4 regions of the Arthrobacter sp. ERGS1:01 genome follow, and region 3 is predicted to be linked to each of the others. Evidence: riboswitches for the same ligand, from Rfam matches in the RefSeq annotation. Region 3 holds a riboswitch; each other region holds the start of a gene.
What was found. A riboswitch is a leader RNA that binds a small molecule or an ion and turns the genes downstream of it on or off. The one in region 3 is predicted to bind S-adenosylmethionine.
Positions count from the first base shown of each region.

Region 1: linked by a shared signal. The riboswitch ahead of AL755_RS06790 (bifunctional o-acetylhomoserine/o-acetylserine sulfhydrylase) and the one ahead of AL755_RS04860 (hypothetical protein) in region 3 are both predicted to bind S-adenosylmethionine.
Region 2: linked by a shared signal. The riboswitch ahead of AL755_RS20625 (DUF1737 domain-containing protein) and the one ahead of AL755_RS04860 (hypothetical protein) in region 3 are both predicted to bind S-adenosylmethionine.
Region 4: linked by a shared signal. The riboswitch ahead of AL755_RS16145 (aminotransferase class V-fold PLP-dependent enzyme) and the one ahead of AL755_RS04860 (hypothetical protein) in region 3 are both predicted to bind S-adenosylmethionine.

Region 1 is NZ_CP012479.1:656,325-659,763, reverse strand. It holds gene AL755_RS06790 (bifunctional o-acetylhomoserine/o-acetylserine sulfhydrylase) at 10-1,326, opposite strand; SAM riboswitch class IV at 1,410-1,525, opposite strand; gene AL755_RS06785 (Tex family protein) at 1,674-3,439, opposite strand, start outside.
Region 2 is NZ_CP012479.1:3,682,457-3,685,895, reverse strand. It holds gene AL755_RS20635 (O-succinylhomoserine sulfhydrylase) at 1-541, opposite strand, end outside; gene AL755_RS20630 (rhodanese-like domain-containing protein) at 599-991, opposite strand; gene AL755_RS20625 (DUF1737 domain-containing protein) at 988-1,260, opposite strand; SAM riboswitch class IV at 1,338-1,458, opposite strand; gene AL755_RS20620 (Pr6Pr family membrane protein) at 1,585-2,250, shown strand; gene AL755_RS20615 (aminodeoxychorismate lyase) at 2,265-3,182, opposite strand; gene AL755_RS20610 (HdeD family acid-resistance protein) at 3,237-3,439, opposite strand, start outside.
Region 3 is NZ_CP012479.1:184,907-188,345, forward strand. It holds gene AL755_RS04850 (LOG family protein) at 1-366, shown strand, start outside; gene AL755_RS04855 (VIT1/CCC1 transporter family protein) at 370-1,461, opposite strand; gene AL755_RS04860 (hypothetical protein) at 1,567-1,869, opposite strand; SAM riboswitch class IV at 1,884-1,997, opposite strand; gene AL755_RS04865 (sodium:solute symporter) at 2,160-3,439, opposite strand, start outside.
Region 4 is NZ_CP012479.1:2,690,079-2,693,517, forward strand. It holds gene rsgA (ribosome small subunit-dependent GTPase A) at 1-762, shown strand, start outside; gene hisN (histidinol-phosphatase) at 825-1,637, shown strand; SAM riboswitch class IV at 1,734-1,847, shown strand; gene AL755_RS16145 (aminotransferase class V-fold PLP-dependent enzyme) at 1,905-3,317, shown strand; gene AL755_RS16150 (class I SAM-dependent methyltransferase) at 3,422-3,439, shown strand, end outside.

The DNA.
Region 1 (3,439 bases), 470 kb from region 3:
CCACGGGGGTCACGCCGATTTTGCTGCGCGGAACCCGGCTTCGAGGTCGGCCAGGATGTCCTCGATGCCTTCGAGGCCCACGGACAGGCGCACCAGGCCCGGGCGGACACCTGCTGCGAGCTGCTCCTCCGGGGACAGCTGGGCGTGCGTGGTGGATGCCGGGTGGATCACCAGCGAGCGGACGTCGCCGATGTTGGCAACGTGCGAGTGCAGTTCCAGGCCGTCCACGAAGCGCTTGCCGGCCTCGGCACCGCCCTTGATGTCGAAGGCGATGACGGCGCCGGTGCCCTTGGGGCCGTACTTGCGGCCGCGCTCAAACCACGGGCTGGACGGGATCCCGGCGTAGGCCACGGCCTCGACGTTCTCGTTTTCCTCCAGCCAGGTGGCGACGGCGACGGCGTTGCTGACGTGGCGGTCCACGCGCAGGCTCAGCGTCTCGATGCCCTGGGCGATCAGGAACGCGTTGAAGGGGGCGACGGCGGAGCCGAGGTCACGCAGGAGCTGAACGCGGGCCTTGAGGATGTAGGCGAGGTTGGCGCCCAGCGCGCTGCCGACGCCAAGGTCACGGGCGTAGACCAGGCCGTTGTAAGTCACGTCGGGGGTGTTGAAGCCGGGGAACTTCTCCGGATCGGCCGCGAAGTCGAACTTGCCGCCGTCGACGATCACGCCGGCAATCGCGCTGCCGTGGCCGCCCAGGTACTTGGTGGCGGAGTGGATGACGATGTCCGCGCCCCATTCCAGCGGGCGGATCAGGTACGGGGTGGCCAGGGTGTTGTCCACGAGCAGCGGCACGCCGGCCTCGTGGGCGATCGCGCTGATGTTTTCCAGGTCCAGCACGTCCTGGCGCGGGTTGGAGACCACTTCGCCGAAGAATGCCTTGGTGTTGGGGCGGACGGCGGCGCGCCATTCGTCCAGGTTGTCGGGGTCGGCGACGAACGTGACCTCGATGCCCAGACGCTTGAGGCTGTGCGCCAGCAGGTTGTAGGTGCCGCCGTAGATGCTGGGGCTGGAGACGATGTGGTCCCCGGCCTGGGCCAGGTTCAGGATGGCGAACGTGGTGGCGGCCTGGCCGGAGGACAGCAGCAGGGCGGCCACACCGCCTTCGAGGCTGGCGATCCGCTGTTCCACGGCGTCCTGCGTGGGGTTGCCGATGCGGGTGTAGATGGGTTCCAGCTCGGCCAGGGCGAAGCGTGCGGCGGCGCTTTCGGCCGACGGGAACACGAAGGATGAGGTCTGGTAGATCGGCAGGGCCCGCGCACCGGTGGCGGCATCGGGCTCCTGGCCTACATGGATCTGGCGGGTTTCAAAGGACCAGGCATTGTTCATGGGAAGATTCCTTCACACTAGAGGCCGGCAATGACAAGGCCCACCATGCGTCGGTCATCGACGGGTGGGCCTGCTGTCGCTGCGGCCCGCGCTTGCACTGCGGCCGGACGGCCCAGTGCCAGGTCTTCACCCGGGGCACCCCACCGCGGTGGAGGGTTGCCGGTCAGCGAGCCGGGGCTTGTCGCTGACACTCATGACCTGTTTCCAGTGTGGGAGATACCCCGCCGCCCGTGCAAGATTGTGACGGCTTTATGACTTCTGCCGAAGAAGTGCTTGAAAATGCAGTCCAAGAGGGGAAAATGTCGAACTTCCAGCCGAAGATGCGCCATTTCCCCCTCGATAGACGCCTAGCCCTTCTTTCCCAGTCCCGCGCGGCGCAGCGCCTCGGCCATGGCCGTGTTGGCCGGTGCGGGTGCCGCCTGCGGAGTTCGCGACTGTCCGCCTGCCGGTCGGGCTTGTCGAGACCGGTCTTGTCGAGACCGGTCTTGTCCGGGTCGCCGGCCTTCGCGCGGCTCCTCCACGGGCTTCCCCGGCTTGCGTCCCGGGGCTCGGGAGCCGGCGTCGTTCCCGGGGCTTGCGGCCTCGTCATCCAGGCGCAGGGTGAGGGAGATGCGCTTGCGCTCGGGCTCCACCTCCAGGACCTTCACGCGCACCACCTGGCCGGACTTGACCACGGAGTGCGGGTCGGAGACGAAGTTGTTGCTCATGGCTGAGACGTGGACCAGACCGTCCTGGTGCACGCCGATGTCCACGAACGCGCCAAAGGCGGCCACGTTGGAGACGGTGCCCTCCAGGATCATGCCGGGGCGCAGGTCGGTGATTTTCTCGATGCCGTCGGTGAATGACGCCGTTTCGAAGCGGGGGCGCGGGTCCCGGCCGGGCTTTTGCAGCTCGGCCACGATGTCCTTGACGGTGGGCAGGCCGAATGAGCCGTCCACGAAGTCGGCCGGGTTCAGGCCGGCCACGGCGCCCACGCCGCCGGAGATTTCGGCCGGCGCGGCCCCCGCGGCGGCGAGGATCTTCCGGGCCACCCCGTACGCCTCGGGGTGGACACTGGAGGCATCCAGCGGCTCCGCTCCCCCGGTGATGCGCAGGAAGCCGGCGCATTGCTCGTACGCCTTGGGACCCAGTCGGGCCACCTTGAGCAGTTCGCGGCGCTTGCCGAACGGGCCGTGTTCGTTGCGGTGCGCCACGATGTTTTCGCTCAGCAACGGCCCGACGCCGGCCACCCTGGCCAGCAGCGCCGGCGACGCAGTGTTCAGGTCCACGCCCACGGCGTTCACGCAGTCCTCGACGACGGCGTCAAGGGAGCGTTCCAGCTTGGCCGGGGTGAGGTCGTGCTGGTACTGGCCCACGCCGATCGACTTCGGATCGATCTTGACGAGTTCTGCGAGCGGGTCCTGGAGGCGGCGGGCAATGGAGACGGCGCCGCGCAGCGAAACGTCCATGCCGGGCAGTTCGGCACCGGCAAGCGCCGACGCCGAGTAGACGGAGGCGCCCGCCTCGGAGACCACCAACTTGGCCACCGGCACGGACGGATCGAGGCGCTTGAGCTCGGCCAGGAGTTCGGCGGCCAGTTTGTCGGTCTCCCGGCTGGCCGTGCCGTTGCCGATGGCCACGAGCTCCACCTTGTGCCTGCGGGCCAGTTCCACGAGCGTGGCCAGGGATTCATTCCAGCGGCGGGCGGGGGCGTGCGGGTAGATGGTGTCGGTGGCGGTGACCTGTCCGGTACCGTCCACCACGGCCACCTTCACGCCCGTGCGCAGGCCCGGGTCAAGGCCCAGTGTGGCCCGGTTTCCGGCGGGTGCTGCCAGCAGCACGTCGCGCAGGTTGGCGGCAAAGACGCGCACGGATTCCTCCTCGGCGGCCTGGAACAGGCGCACGCGCAGGTCCACGGACAGCCGGGTCAGGATGCGGGTGCGCCAGGCCAGCCGGGCACCGGTCATGAGCCAGGTGTCGGCAGACCGGCCGGATTCGGCAATGCCGAGCGAGTGCGCCACGGCGTTTTCGTAGCCGGCGCGGGCCCGGGCCGCCGCGTCGGCGTCGCGGACGTCCGCCTCGGCGAGGTCCAGGGACAGCACGCCTTCCTTCTCGCCGCGCAGCAGTGCCAGGA
Region 2 (3,439 bases), 530 kb from region 3:
CCGCATGGGCCAGATCGCACACGGCCTGCAGGTCCACGATCTCCTGCATGGGGTTCGACGGCGACTCGAAGAACACCGCCGTGGTCGGCACGGAAAGCGCCTCGCGCCACTGCTCCAGGTCCGGGCCGTCCACGAACACGGTCTCCACGCCCCAGCGGGGGAGCAGTTCGTTCAGGATCACGAAGCAGGAGCCGAACAGCGACCGGGACGCCACCACGCGGTCCCCGGCGGCCAGCAGCGCGCCGAGGGCAGTGAAGACGGCGGACATGCCCGACGCCGTTGCGAAGCAGGCTTCGGTGCCCTCGAGCAGGCGCAGCCGCTCCTGGAACGTGGCCACCGTGGGGTTGCCATAGCGGGAGTAGACGAAGCGGTCCACCTCGCCCGTGAAGGCCTGCTCGGCGGCCTCGGCGGATTCGTAGACGAAGCCGGAGTTCAGGAACAGGGCCTCGGAGGTCTCCTGGAAGTTGCTGCGGTCCAGCCCGCCCCGGACGGCCTGGGTGTCCTCGGCCCAGCTGGCGGCGTGCTCATTAAAGTTGCTCAAGTGCTTGTGTTTCCTTAGCTTTCGCTGATGGTGGTGTGGAGGGGGCGCCGGCGGGCGTTATTTCCAGGGCAGCTTGCGGTTCTTCCAGCCGTTGACCACGCGGTCGCCGTAGGAGTCCGGGACGCCCTCAAAACCCTCAAGGACGTTGAACGCCGTGTAGCCGGCGGCCGTGGCGGCCTCGGCCGCCGCGATGGACCGGGCGCCGGAGCGGCACAGCACCACCAATGGTTTTTCGGCCGGAACGGCGGCGGCCAATTCCTCAAGGAACGCCGGGTTCGGGGCGCCGGAGGCGAGGTTCCACTGGATGAAGACCGGCTCCGTGCCCAATGCGGATACGTCCGGGACGCCGATGTGCGCCCATTCGCCCTCGGTGCGCACGTCCACCAGCACGGCGCCGTTGGCGAGTTTTTCCCAGGCGGTTTCGGGGGCGAGGTCCCCGGCGTAGCTCACGCGATTCCCTCGCCGTCGAACTCAAGATCGGCATCCAGCGCGTCCACGGCGTCGGCGACGGCGGCGTCGGAGGTGGCCACGGCTGCCGGGAGGATCACGGCCTGCGCGCAGATCACCGAGGTGCCGTTGAACGTGACGGCCGGGTTGCCGTGCAGCACATAGCCCTCGGCGAGGGCGGCGGAGATCCGTTCACAAAAGGAGCGGTCGTCGGGGCCGGTGATGAGCCGGTAGGCCAGGGGGAATCTTCTGCGGACATGTGTACTCCTCAAGTGCAGGCGGACGGCCCTGCAAGCGGGTGCTCGTTCCGTGCCCTCCGCAGCCAACACGGAGGGAGCAAAAGAGGCGCATGTCTCGCTTGCAAGCCGCGGCCGCTGGTCGCCGGGTTTGCCGAGTAGTCACCTGAGGCACCCCGCCGAAAAGAGGGTTGCCGTCCAGCAAGTCAGGGCTTGGCGCTGGAACTCGTTACTCACTTGAAAAATAACACATCCCCAGCGCCCGGCGGGCAACCATGACGGAGAATGTGGCGCAACATGACAGGCTGCATTTACATTTCAAATACGCATTTCGGGTACTCGCAATGGCAGGATGTTGCCATGACAACACGCCGCACCCTTGCCGCCCTGCGATTCCTGCTCGGTGCCGTCACCCTGATCGCCATGGGCACCCAGCTAAGCATCCACATTTCAAATGGTTTCCCGGTGGTGAACTTCTTCAGCTACTTCACGAACCTGGGGAATTTGCTGGCCGCCGTAGTGCTCATGGTGGAGGCCGTGCTGATCTGGCGCGGGAAGGAACTGGGCCCGCTGTGGCAGGTGCTGCGCTGCGTGTCGGTGGTCTGCATGGCCCTGGTGGGGATCGTCTTCAGCGCCCTGCTGCGCAACGTCGACCTCGGCTCGCTGCTGCCGTGGATCAACACGTGGATGCACTACGTGATGCCCATTGCCGTGGTGCTGGACTGGCTGGTCCAGTCCCCGCGCCTGAGGATCCCGCTGAGCCGGCTCGGCGTCGCCGTGGTCTTCCCCCTGGCGTACCTTGCCTACTCGCTGATCCGCGGCGCGGCCATCAACTGGTACGCGTACCCGTTCCTGAACCCGGCCAACGGCGGCTACGGCTCAGTCGCGGTGACCTGCGTGCTCATTGCGGTCGCGTTCATTGCCACCAGCACGGTGCTGATCCTGCTCGGCAACAAGCTCCACCCCCTGGTGCCGCCCGTGACACCCGCCCACTCCGCGCAGCGCCGGAGCGCGGCCGTCTCGTAGCGGGCCTTCGACGCCTAGTGGGTTTGGGCCAGCAGGGCCGCCAGCTCGGCGGTCAGGGCGGCCCTGACACCGGCCGTGCCGATTTCGGCGCCGTCGATCGTAGTGACGGGCGCCAGCAGCCGGATGCTCGAAATAAGCCATACGGCGTCGGCGTCGAGCAGATCCGCCGGCAGCAGCGGTCCGTAGCCCAGCTCCCAGCCGGCGTCCCTGGCTGCGGCAAACAACGCGCCCTGCGTGGTGCCGGGCAGGATCCCGCTGTCCAGGTTCGGCGTGATGAGGCGCTTGACGGGCGTGCCGTCGTCGTCCTTGATGTGCGCCAACAGGACTGACGACGTCGGCCCCTCCAGCACGTGGCCGTCGCTGCTGGTGAAGATGACGTCGTCGGCGCCCTGCTCGTGGGCGTGCCGGAGGGCGGCCATGTTGACGGCGTAGGAGAGCGTCTTGGCGCCCAGCAGGAGCCACGGCGCCCGGGCGGCGACGGTGCTGTCGTAGCCGCGGTCCAGCAGGATCACATCAAGGCCCTTGGCGCGTTGCTCGGCCAGCAGCGCCGGCACGGGCGACGCCTGCACCCACGCGGTGGGGGAGTTGGCACCCTCGGGACCGCGCGTGACGATCAGTTTCAAGATGACGTTGGTGTTGCCGTGCTCGTCCGGTTGCTGCGGCGAGGCGGTTTCAAAGGTGGCCACGGCCGTCGCGATGGCGCGGAGCCAGGCGTCGTCCGCGGGGAGGTCCAGGCTCATGGTGCGCGCGGAGGTGGCGAGCCGGTCAAGGTGCGCCTGGACCTTGCGGGGTGCGCCGTTGACGGCCAGCAGGGATTCAAAGATGCCGTCGCCGCGGGTGACGCCCTGATCGGTGGCCAACAGCACGGGGGCGTCGGCGTCGGCGATGCGCCCATCCGGGCGCGCGGGATCAATAAACACCAAAACAGTCATGCCTTAGAGCTTAGTCCCCACCCGCACCCCCAACCTTGTGCCTCCCCAAGCGCATCAGCCCAGCTGGGTCAGCACGCCGCGGCCAAAGGTGAAGGCGCGCACAAGGCCCAGCAGGCCCAGCACGATCAGCAGGATGGCCGTCATGGTCAGCAGCCACAGGGCCGACCACACCGGGACGGCCAGGATCACGACGCCGGCAATGACGCTGATGGCGCCGAACAGGATGGCCCAGGTGCGGGAAGAGCCTTTGCCGGATT
Region 3 (3,439 bases):
CCCACCTGGTTCTACGGCCACGAACCGCCCAATGTGTTCGCCACCCACATCGCCAAGTACTTTGCGAACTCCATCCGGGAGGCGGTCCTGCTGGCACGCTCCAATGGCGGGATCATCTTCCTGCCCGGCGCGGCCGGCACGGTGCAGGAGATCTTCCAGGACGCCTGCGAGAACTATTACGCGGCCGACGGCGCCGTCACCCCGATGATCCTGGTGGGCAGGACGCATTGGGAGCAGGAATTGCCCGTGCAACCGCTGTTGGCGGCGCTGGGGCGGGGCCGGGCCATGGCGGCGAATGTGCACGTCGTCGAAACCGTCGACGAGGCGTGCGCGGTGCTCGCCTCCCGGCCCACCCTGTTGCAGTAGCTGCTAGCCGATGACCGATCCGAACAGCAGGCCCAGCACGTAGGTGGCCGCGGCTGCACCCATGCCGATGCCCAGCTGGCGCAGGCCACGCCACAGCGGTGATGCCCCGGAGAGCAGGCCGACGACGGCGCCCGTGCCCATGAGCGTCAGGCCCACCAGGGCGCAGGACAATGCCAGGGCGCCGATGCCCGTCATGCCGAACAGGAACGGCAGGATGGGGATGATGGCGCCGGAGGCGAAGAAGCAGAAGCTGGAGCTTGCCGCACCCCAGGCGGTGCCCAGGGTTTCGTGGTCGTCGGCTTCCTCGAACTTGTCCGGCTGCAGGGACAGGCTGGGGTCGCAGTCGCAGGTGAACTGGCCCATGCGTTCGGCTGCCCGGTGCTCGGCCGTTTCACGGGACATGCCGCGGGCCAGGTAGACCAGCACCAGTTCGTTGTTCTCGAGGTCCAAGGACGGTGCCGCGGACAGCGTGACCTGGGTGGGGAGGGAGGCGTCGAGCAGTTCGCGCTGGGACCGGACGGAAACAAACTCCCCGGCACCCATGGACAACGCCCCGGCCAGGAGCCCGGCGATGCCGCTGAACAGGACCACCTGGCTGCCCACGCCGGTGGCCGCCATACCCATCACCAGGGACAGGTTGCTGACCAGGCCGTCGTTGGCGCCAAAGACGGCGGCCCGGAACGAACCGGAGAGCCGGTTGCGCCCGCGCGTGGCAAGCCCGCGGACCACTTCCTCATGGATCGCCTCGTCGGCGGCCATCGCATCGGTGGCGTCGACGTCGGACGCGTAGGGGGAGCGGGATTCGGAGCGCTGCGCCAGGGCCAGCACAAAGACGGAGCCGAAGCGGCGGGCCAGCAGGCCCAACAGCCGGTTGCGGGCCGAAGGGTGCACGGCATGGTCGGCATGTTCGCCGAGCAGGTTCAGCCAGTGCTGTTCGTGCCGGCCTTCGGCCTGGGCCAGGGCCAGCAGGATGGCTTTTTCCTCGCCGTCGCGGCGTTGGGCAAGATCACGGTAGACGGACGCTTCGGCCCGTTCATCGGCCAAATATTGTCGCCACCGCTTGATTTCAGCGGGGGTGGGTACACGCTCGGGCATGATGGGATCTCCTCAAGTCAGCCCTCACTGTAGCGCGAATCGGCGCGGTTTTTCGGCCGGTACTCCTTGGGAAAAAGTTTCGGCGCACCGCATTTTCGCGGTCGCTTAGAACCGCTGGAGTTTGAAGCCGAGGCCCCGGCCGGAGCGGACTCCGGTCTGCGCCACGGTGACCACCAGGGTGCCGATTTCCGGGATCCAACGGGCCGGGCGCACGGCCTGCGCGAGGGCGTCGAGGAGCTGGGCGGGCTCGGCGGACCAGTAGGCGTGGTGCCCGGCAGGGGTGTGGAAGGCGACCGTGCCAAGGTTGGCGTCCACGGCGGGCAGCACGGGAATGCCGGGTGCGGCAGGGGCTGCTGCGGCGGGCGCGGGGGAGGTGCGGCGGGTGCGGTTAACGGAAAGGACAGTCATCATCAAGGCCTTTGGGAGTGCTCTTACCCGCGGATCCAGTCACCGCTGGTCACTTCCTCATCCGAGCCACCCTGCGAACATGGGGTTGGCGTGCGGCCAGTCGGAGCTTGGCGCCGCATCTCTTGAAGCTGCTCACAAGGCTACTGCCTTAAAGCGCGTGGGCGGTGGTTTGCGTAATAAATTACGCAAACCACCGCCCCAGCCGCTCCCACTGCTCGCAAGCTCGCAGCGGGCCCCTCGCGGCTGTGGGCCCAAAAATGTGGCTCCACCGCACGGGGGCGTGTGCCTGGTTAGCCGTTGACGACTGACTTGATGTCGTCGGCGTTGGAGTCCGTGGCCGCAGCGGCCAGGCGGTCGTCCCAGCCCTTGCGGATGTGGGCCGGGGTGGGCGGGCTCAGCAGCGACACTACTACGTAGACCACCAGGGAGGCGGCCAGGCCGAAGTAGATGGGTTCGTTGGCGTAGATGCCGTCGTTGAACGGGTCGAGGCTGTGCAGCACGCCGGTGCCGTAGAGGACCAGCAGGCCCAGGGTGACCGCGCAACCGGCGGCCATGGACCAGGCAGCGCCCAGTCCCGTGCCGCGCTTCCAGACAAGGCCGCCGATGATGGCCACGAGCAGGCCGCCCACCAGGATGTCGTAGGCCACGGTCAGGGCAAACACGACGTCGGAGGCGAGGATGGAAATCAGCACCACCAGCAGGCCCAGGCCCAGCACGTACATGCGGTTGCCCTTGATGTCGTGCTCGGGGTTGGAGGAGTCGGAGTTGTCGATCTTCTTGCCGAACCAGCTGGCCACGAACGGGACCACGTCGGCGCGGGCCACGGTGGCGGCGGCGATCAAGGCGCCGGAGGCGGTGGACATCATGGCGGCCACGGCGGCGGCCATGACCAGGCCGCCGATGCCGATGGGCAGGATGTTGGTGGCCACCTCGGCGTAGACGGCGTCCTTGCCGAGTGAGGCAACGTCAATGTGCGGCAGTGCCACGCGGGCGGCGAGGCCGATCAGGGCGCCGGCCACACCGTACAGGATGCAGTAGATGCCGGCCGTGGAGCCGCCCCAGCGGGCCACCGTGGGGTTCTTGGCGGTGAAGACGCGCTGCCAGATGTCCTGGCCGATCAGGATGCCCAGCGTGTAGACCACGAAGAACGTCACGATGGTGCTGACGCCGATCCCGTCCCACTGGAAGAAGCTCGCGTCGAGGCGGGACTTGATGCCGTCCAAGCCGCCGGCGGCGTTGAAGGTGAAGGGGAGCATGAGGAAGAAGATGCCCACGGTCTTGATGATGAACTGGACCTGGTCGGCCAGGGTGATGGACCACATGCCGCCAATCGTGGAGTAGACCAGCACAATGGCGCCGCCCACCGCGATGGCCAGCCAGCGCTCCCAGCCAAACAGCACCACGAAGATGGTGGCGTAGGCGCCCGTGGACGTCGCGGAAATCATGATCGTGTAGGCGAGCATCACGATGCCGGAAGCCTTGGTGGCTTCCTGGCCGTAGCGCAGGCTCAGCATCTGGGAGACCGTGTAGATCTTCAGCTTTTGGATGGTGCCGGCAAAGAGCAGGCTCA
Region 4 (3,439 bases), 1.5 Mb from region 3:
AACGCCGACCAATTGGTCATCGTGGTGGCCGCCGCCAACCCCGAACCGCGCACGGGCTTCATCGACCGCGCCCTGGTGGCCGCCTATGACTCCGGGATCGCCCCGATCCTGCTGATCACCAAGGCCGACATCAAGGATCCGGCCGAGCTGCTGGCCAACTACGAACACCTGGACATGACCGTGGTCATCAGCCGCACGGCCTCCCTGGGCGCGGCCGACGCTGCGTCCGCCATCGACGCCCGCAGCAACGACGGCGACTCCGCCCTCCTGGCCGGCGGCGCCGTCGAACAGCTCCGCGAATACCTTGACGGCAAGGTCAGCGTGCTGGTGGGCCATTCCGGCGTCGGAAAGTCCACCATGGTCAACGCACTGACCGGGTCCCAGCGGGCCACCGGCGGCGTTAACGCCGTCACGGGCCGCGGCCGGCACACCTCCTCCTCGGCCCTGGCGCTGCGGCTCCAGGACGGCGAACCGCGCTCGTGGATCATCGACACTCCCGGCATCCGCTCCTTTGGCCTGGCCCACGTGGACGCCGACCGGATCCTGCAGGCCTTCCCCGACCTTCAACCGGGCACCGACGACTGCGAACGCGGCTGCAAGCACGATTCCGCGGCCGTCAACTGCGGCCTGGACCCGTGGGTGGCCGACGGCCACGCCGGCGACGCGGGCCCGGCGCGGCTGGCGTCACTGCGCCGACTTCTGGGCACCAGCGACCGCACCGAGGGCCGCGCGGAGGCCAAGGAACTCGGCACGATCGACTAGTCTGCGGCGGGGTGCTCCCGGCAATCCGCACTATTCGCCCAACTACCGATAGCGTGTTGCATATGACGACCCCACCCCAGACGTACAACGACGACCTCCGCCTGGCCCACGTCCTGGCCGACACCGTCGATTCGCTGACGATGTCCCGCTTCAAGGCCCTGGATTTGAAGATTGAGACCAAGCCGGACCTGACGCCGGTGACGGATGCGGACAAGGCCGCCGAGGAGTCGATTCGCAGCCAGCTTTCCCGGGTCCGCCCCCGGGATGCCGTGCTGGGTGAGGAGTTTGGCAGCAGCGGCCACGGCTCGCGCCGCTGGATCATCGACCCGATCGACGGCACCAAGAACTTTGTGCGCGGCGTGCCCGTCTGGGCCACCCTGATCGCCCTGGTGGATGAGGGACGCCCCGTGGTCGGCGTCGTCAGCGCCCCCGCCCTGGGCAAGCGCTGGTGGGCGGCCGAGGGCACGGGCGCCTACATGGGCAAGTCGCTGGCCGCGGCCACCCGCATCCGGGTCTCCAACGTCTCCGAACTTTCCGACGCCTCGCTCTCCTACTCCTCGCTGACGGGCTGGGCCGAGCGCGGAAACCGCGACGATTTCCTGCGCCTGACCGACGACGTGTGGCGCACCCGCGCTTATGGCGATTTTTGGTCGTACTGCATGGTGGCCGAGGGTGCCGTGGACATTGCCTGCGAGCCCGAACTGAACTTGTACGACATGGCCGCCCTGGTGCCGATCGTCACCGAGGCCGGCGGCCGCTTCACCTCGCTCGACGGCGTGGACGGCCCCTTTGGCGGCAACGCCCTGGCCACGAACTCCATCCTGCACACGGATGTGCTGCGCCGCCTGAACCCGGGCTGGGACGACCTCCTCTAGGGGATGACATGGCACGGCCGGGTTAACTCCGGCCGTGCCGTTAAGCAACGTAATAAATATGGCGGAGGCGGCGAATCGGCTAGCCTTTTTTGCATAGGTCACGAGTGCCAGCGCTAAACCCCGGTTTGCTGGCCGGCAACCCTCCTTTCGCGGCGGGGTGCCCCGGGTGACGACCTGGCCAGGCCGGAGCGGTCATGGCAAGCGCGGATTTCCCATCCGGCGCCTTCGTCGGCGCCGCACGTGAAGTCCTTCCTTTAAGGAAGCCTCATGAGTTCTGCCATTCTTGAAAAAGCCCCCGTCGCCGCCGAACCCCTGCTGCCCGTGGTGGGCAGCGAGCTGGCCGCGCCGTTGATTCACGGCGGGCACGTCCGGTACGCCAACCTTGACTATGCCGCCTCGGCGCCGGCCGTGGAGGACGTTGCCGCCCATCTCTCCGAGGTGCTCCCGTATTACGCCAGCGTCCACCGCGGCGCGGGCTTCGCCTCCCAGGTCAGCACCTCCGTCTACGAAAACGCCCGGCACATCGTGGCCGGTTTTGTGGGCGCCCGGGCCGATGACACCGTCATCTTCACCCGCAACACCACCGATTCGCTGAACCTGCTGGCCGGCTGCGTGCAGTCGCTGCTTGCCGGCAACGGCTTCACGGAAGGCGTCTCCAACGCCCACGGCGAGGTCCTGTACCTGGACATCGAACACCACGCCAACCTGCTGCCATGGCAGGGCCTGCCGCACCGCTCGGTGGTGGCCGGGCAGAGCCTTGCCTCGACGCTGTCCCGTGTGGAGACACAACTGCGGGCCGGAAACGTGGTGCTGCTGGCCGTGACCGGCGCATCCAATGTGACGGGTGAGGTTCTCCCCGTTGCCGAGCTTGCCGCCCTGGCCCATCAGTACGGCGCCCGCATCGTGGTCGACGCCGCCCAACTCGCCCCGCACCGGCGCATCGACATGGCCCGCGACGGGATCGACTTCCTGGCGTTCTCCGGCCACAAGCTCTACGCCCCGTTCGGCTCCGGCGTGCTGGTGGGCCGGCCCGACTGGCTCGACGCCGGCACCCCGCACCTGGCCGGCGGCGGCGCCGTGAAGGACGTCCGGCTGGAATCCGTGCGCTGGACCGAGGGCCCGGCCCGCCACGAGGCCGGCTCCCCCAACGTCCTGGGTGCCGCCACCCTGGCCCGGGCCGCCCAGGTGCTGGCCGGGCTCGACGCCGACGAATGGCACGCCCACGAACAGCAGTTGCGCTCCCACCTGGTGGCGGGACTGTCCGAGACCGACGGCGTCACGGTGCATCACCTGTTCAGCGACGCCGACACCTACCCTAACGCCGGCAGCATCGGCGTCGTGAACTTCTCGGTGGAGGGCTACGACGCCGGACTCGTGGCAGCCTATTTGTCGGCCGAACACGGCGTGGGCGTGCGGGACGGCAAGTTCTGCGCCCACCCCCTGCTGCGCCGCCTGGGCCTGCCGTCGGGCTCCTTGCGGGCCAGCTTTGGCGTGGGTTCCCGGCTCGAGGACGCGGACAGGCTGATCGCCGGGATCCGGACGCTCCTGGCGGACGGCCTGGGCTGGGACTACGTGGTGGACGCCGGCCGCTGGGTGCCCGCCAACGATTCGCGCAGCTACCCGGCCTGGGCGCCCAACACCCCCGGCACGGCGGGCGCCGCCCCCTGCACCACCGACTGACCGCCAGACCGTTGAGGGGGGGCATCTCCCCTCAACGGTCTGCACCCGGCCACCCGGGATAAAGTTGGAGCTGCGAAACGGCACAACCAACGGTACGGAGCATGATGGCAGGCGCGGGCGGA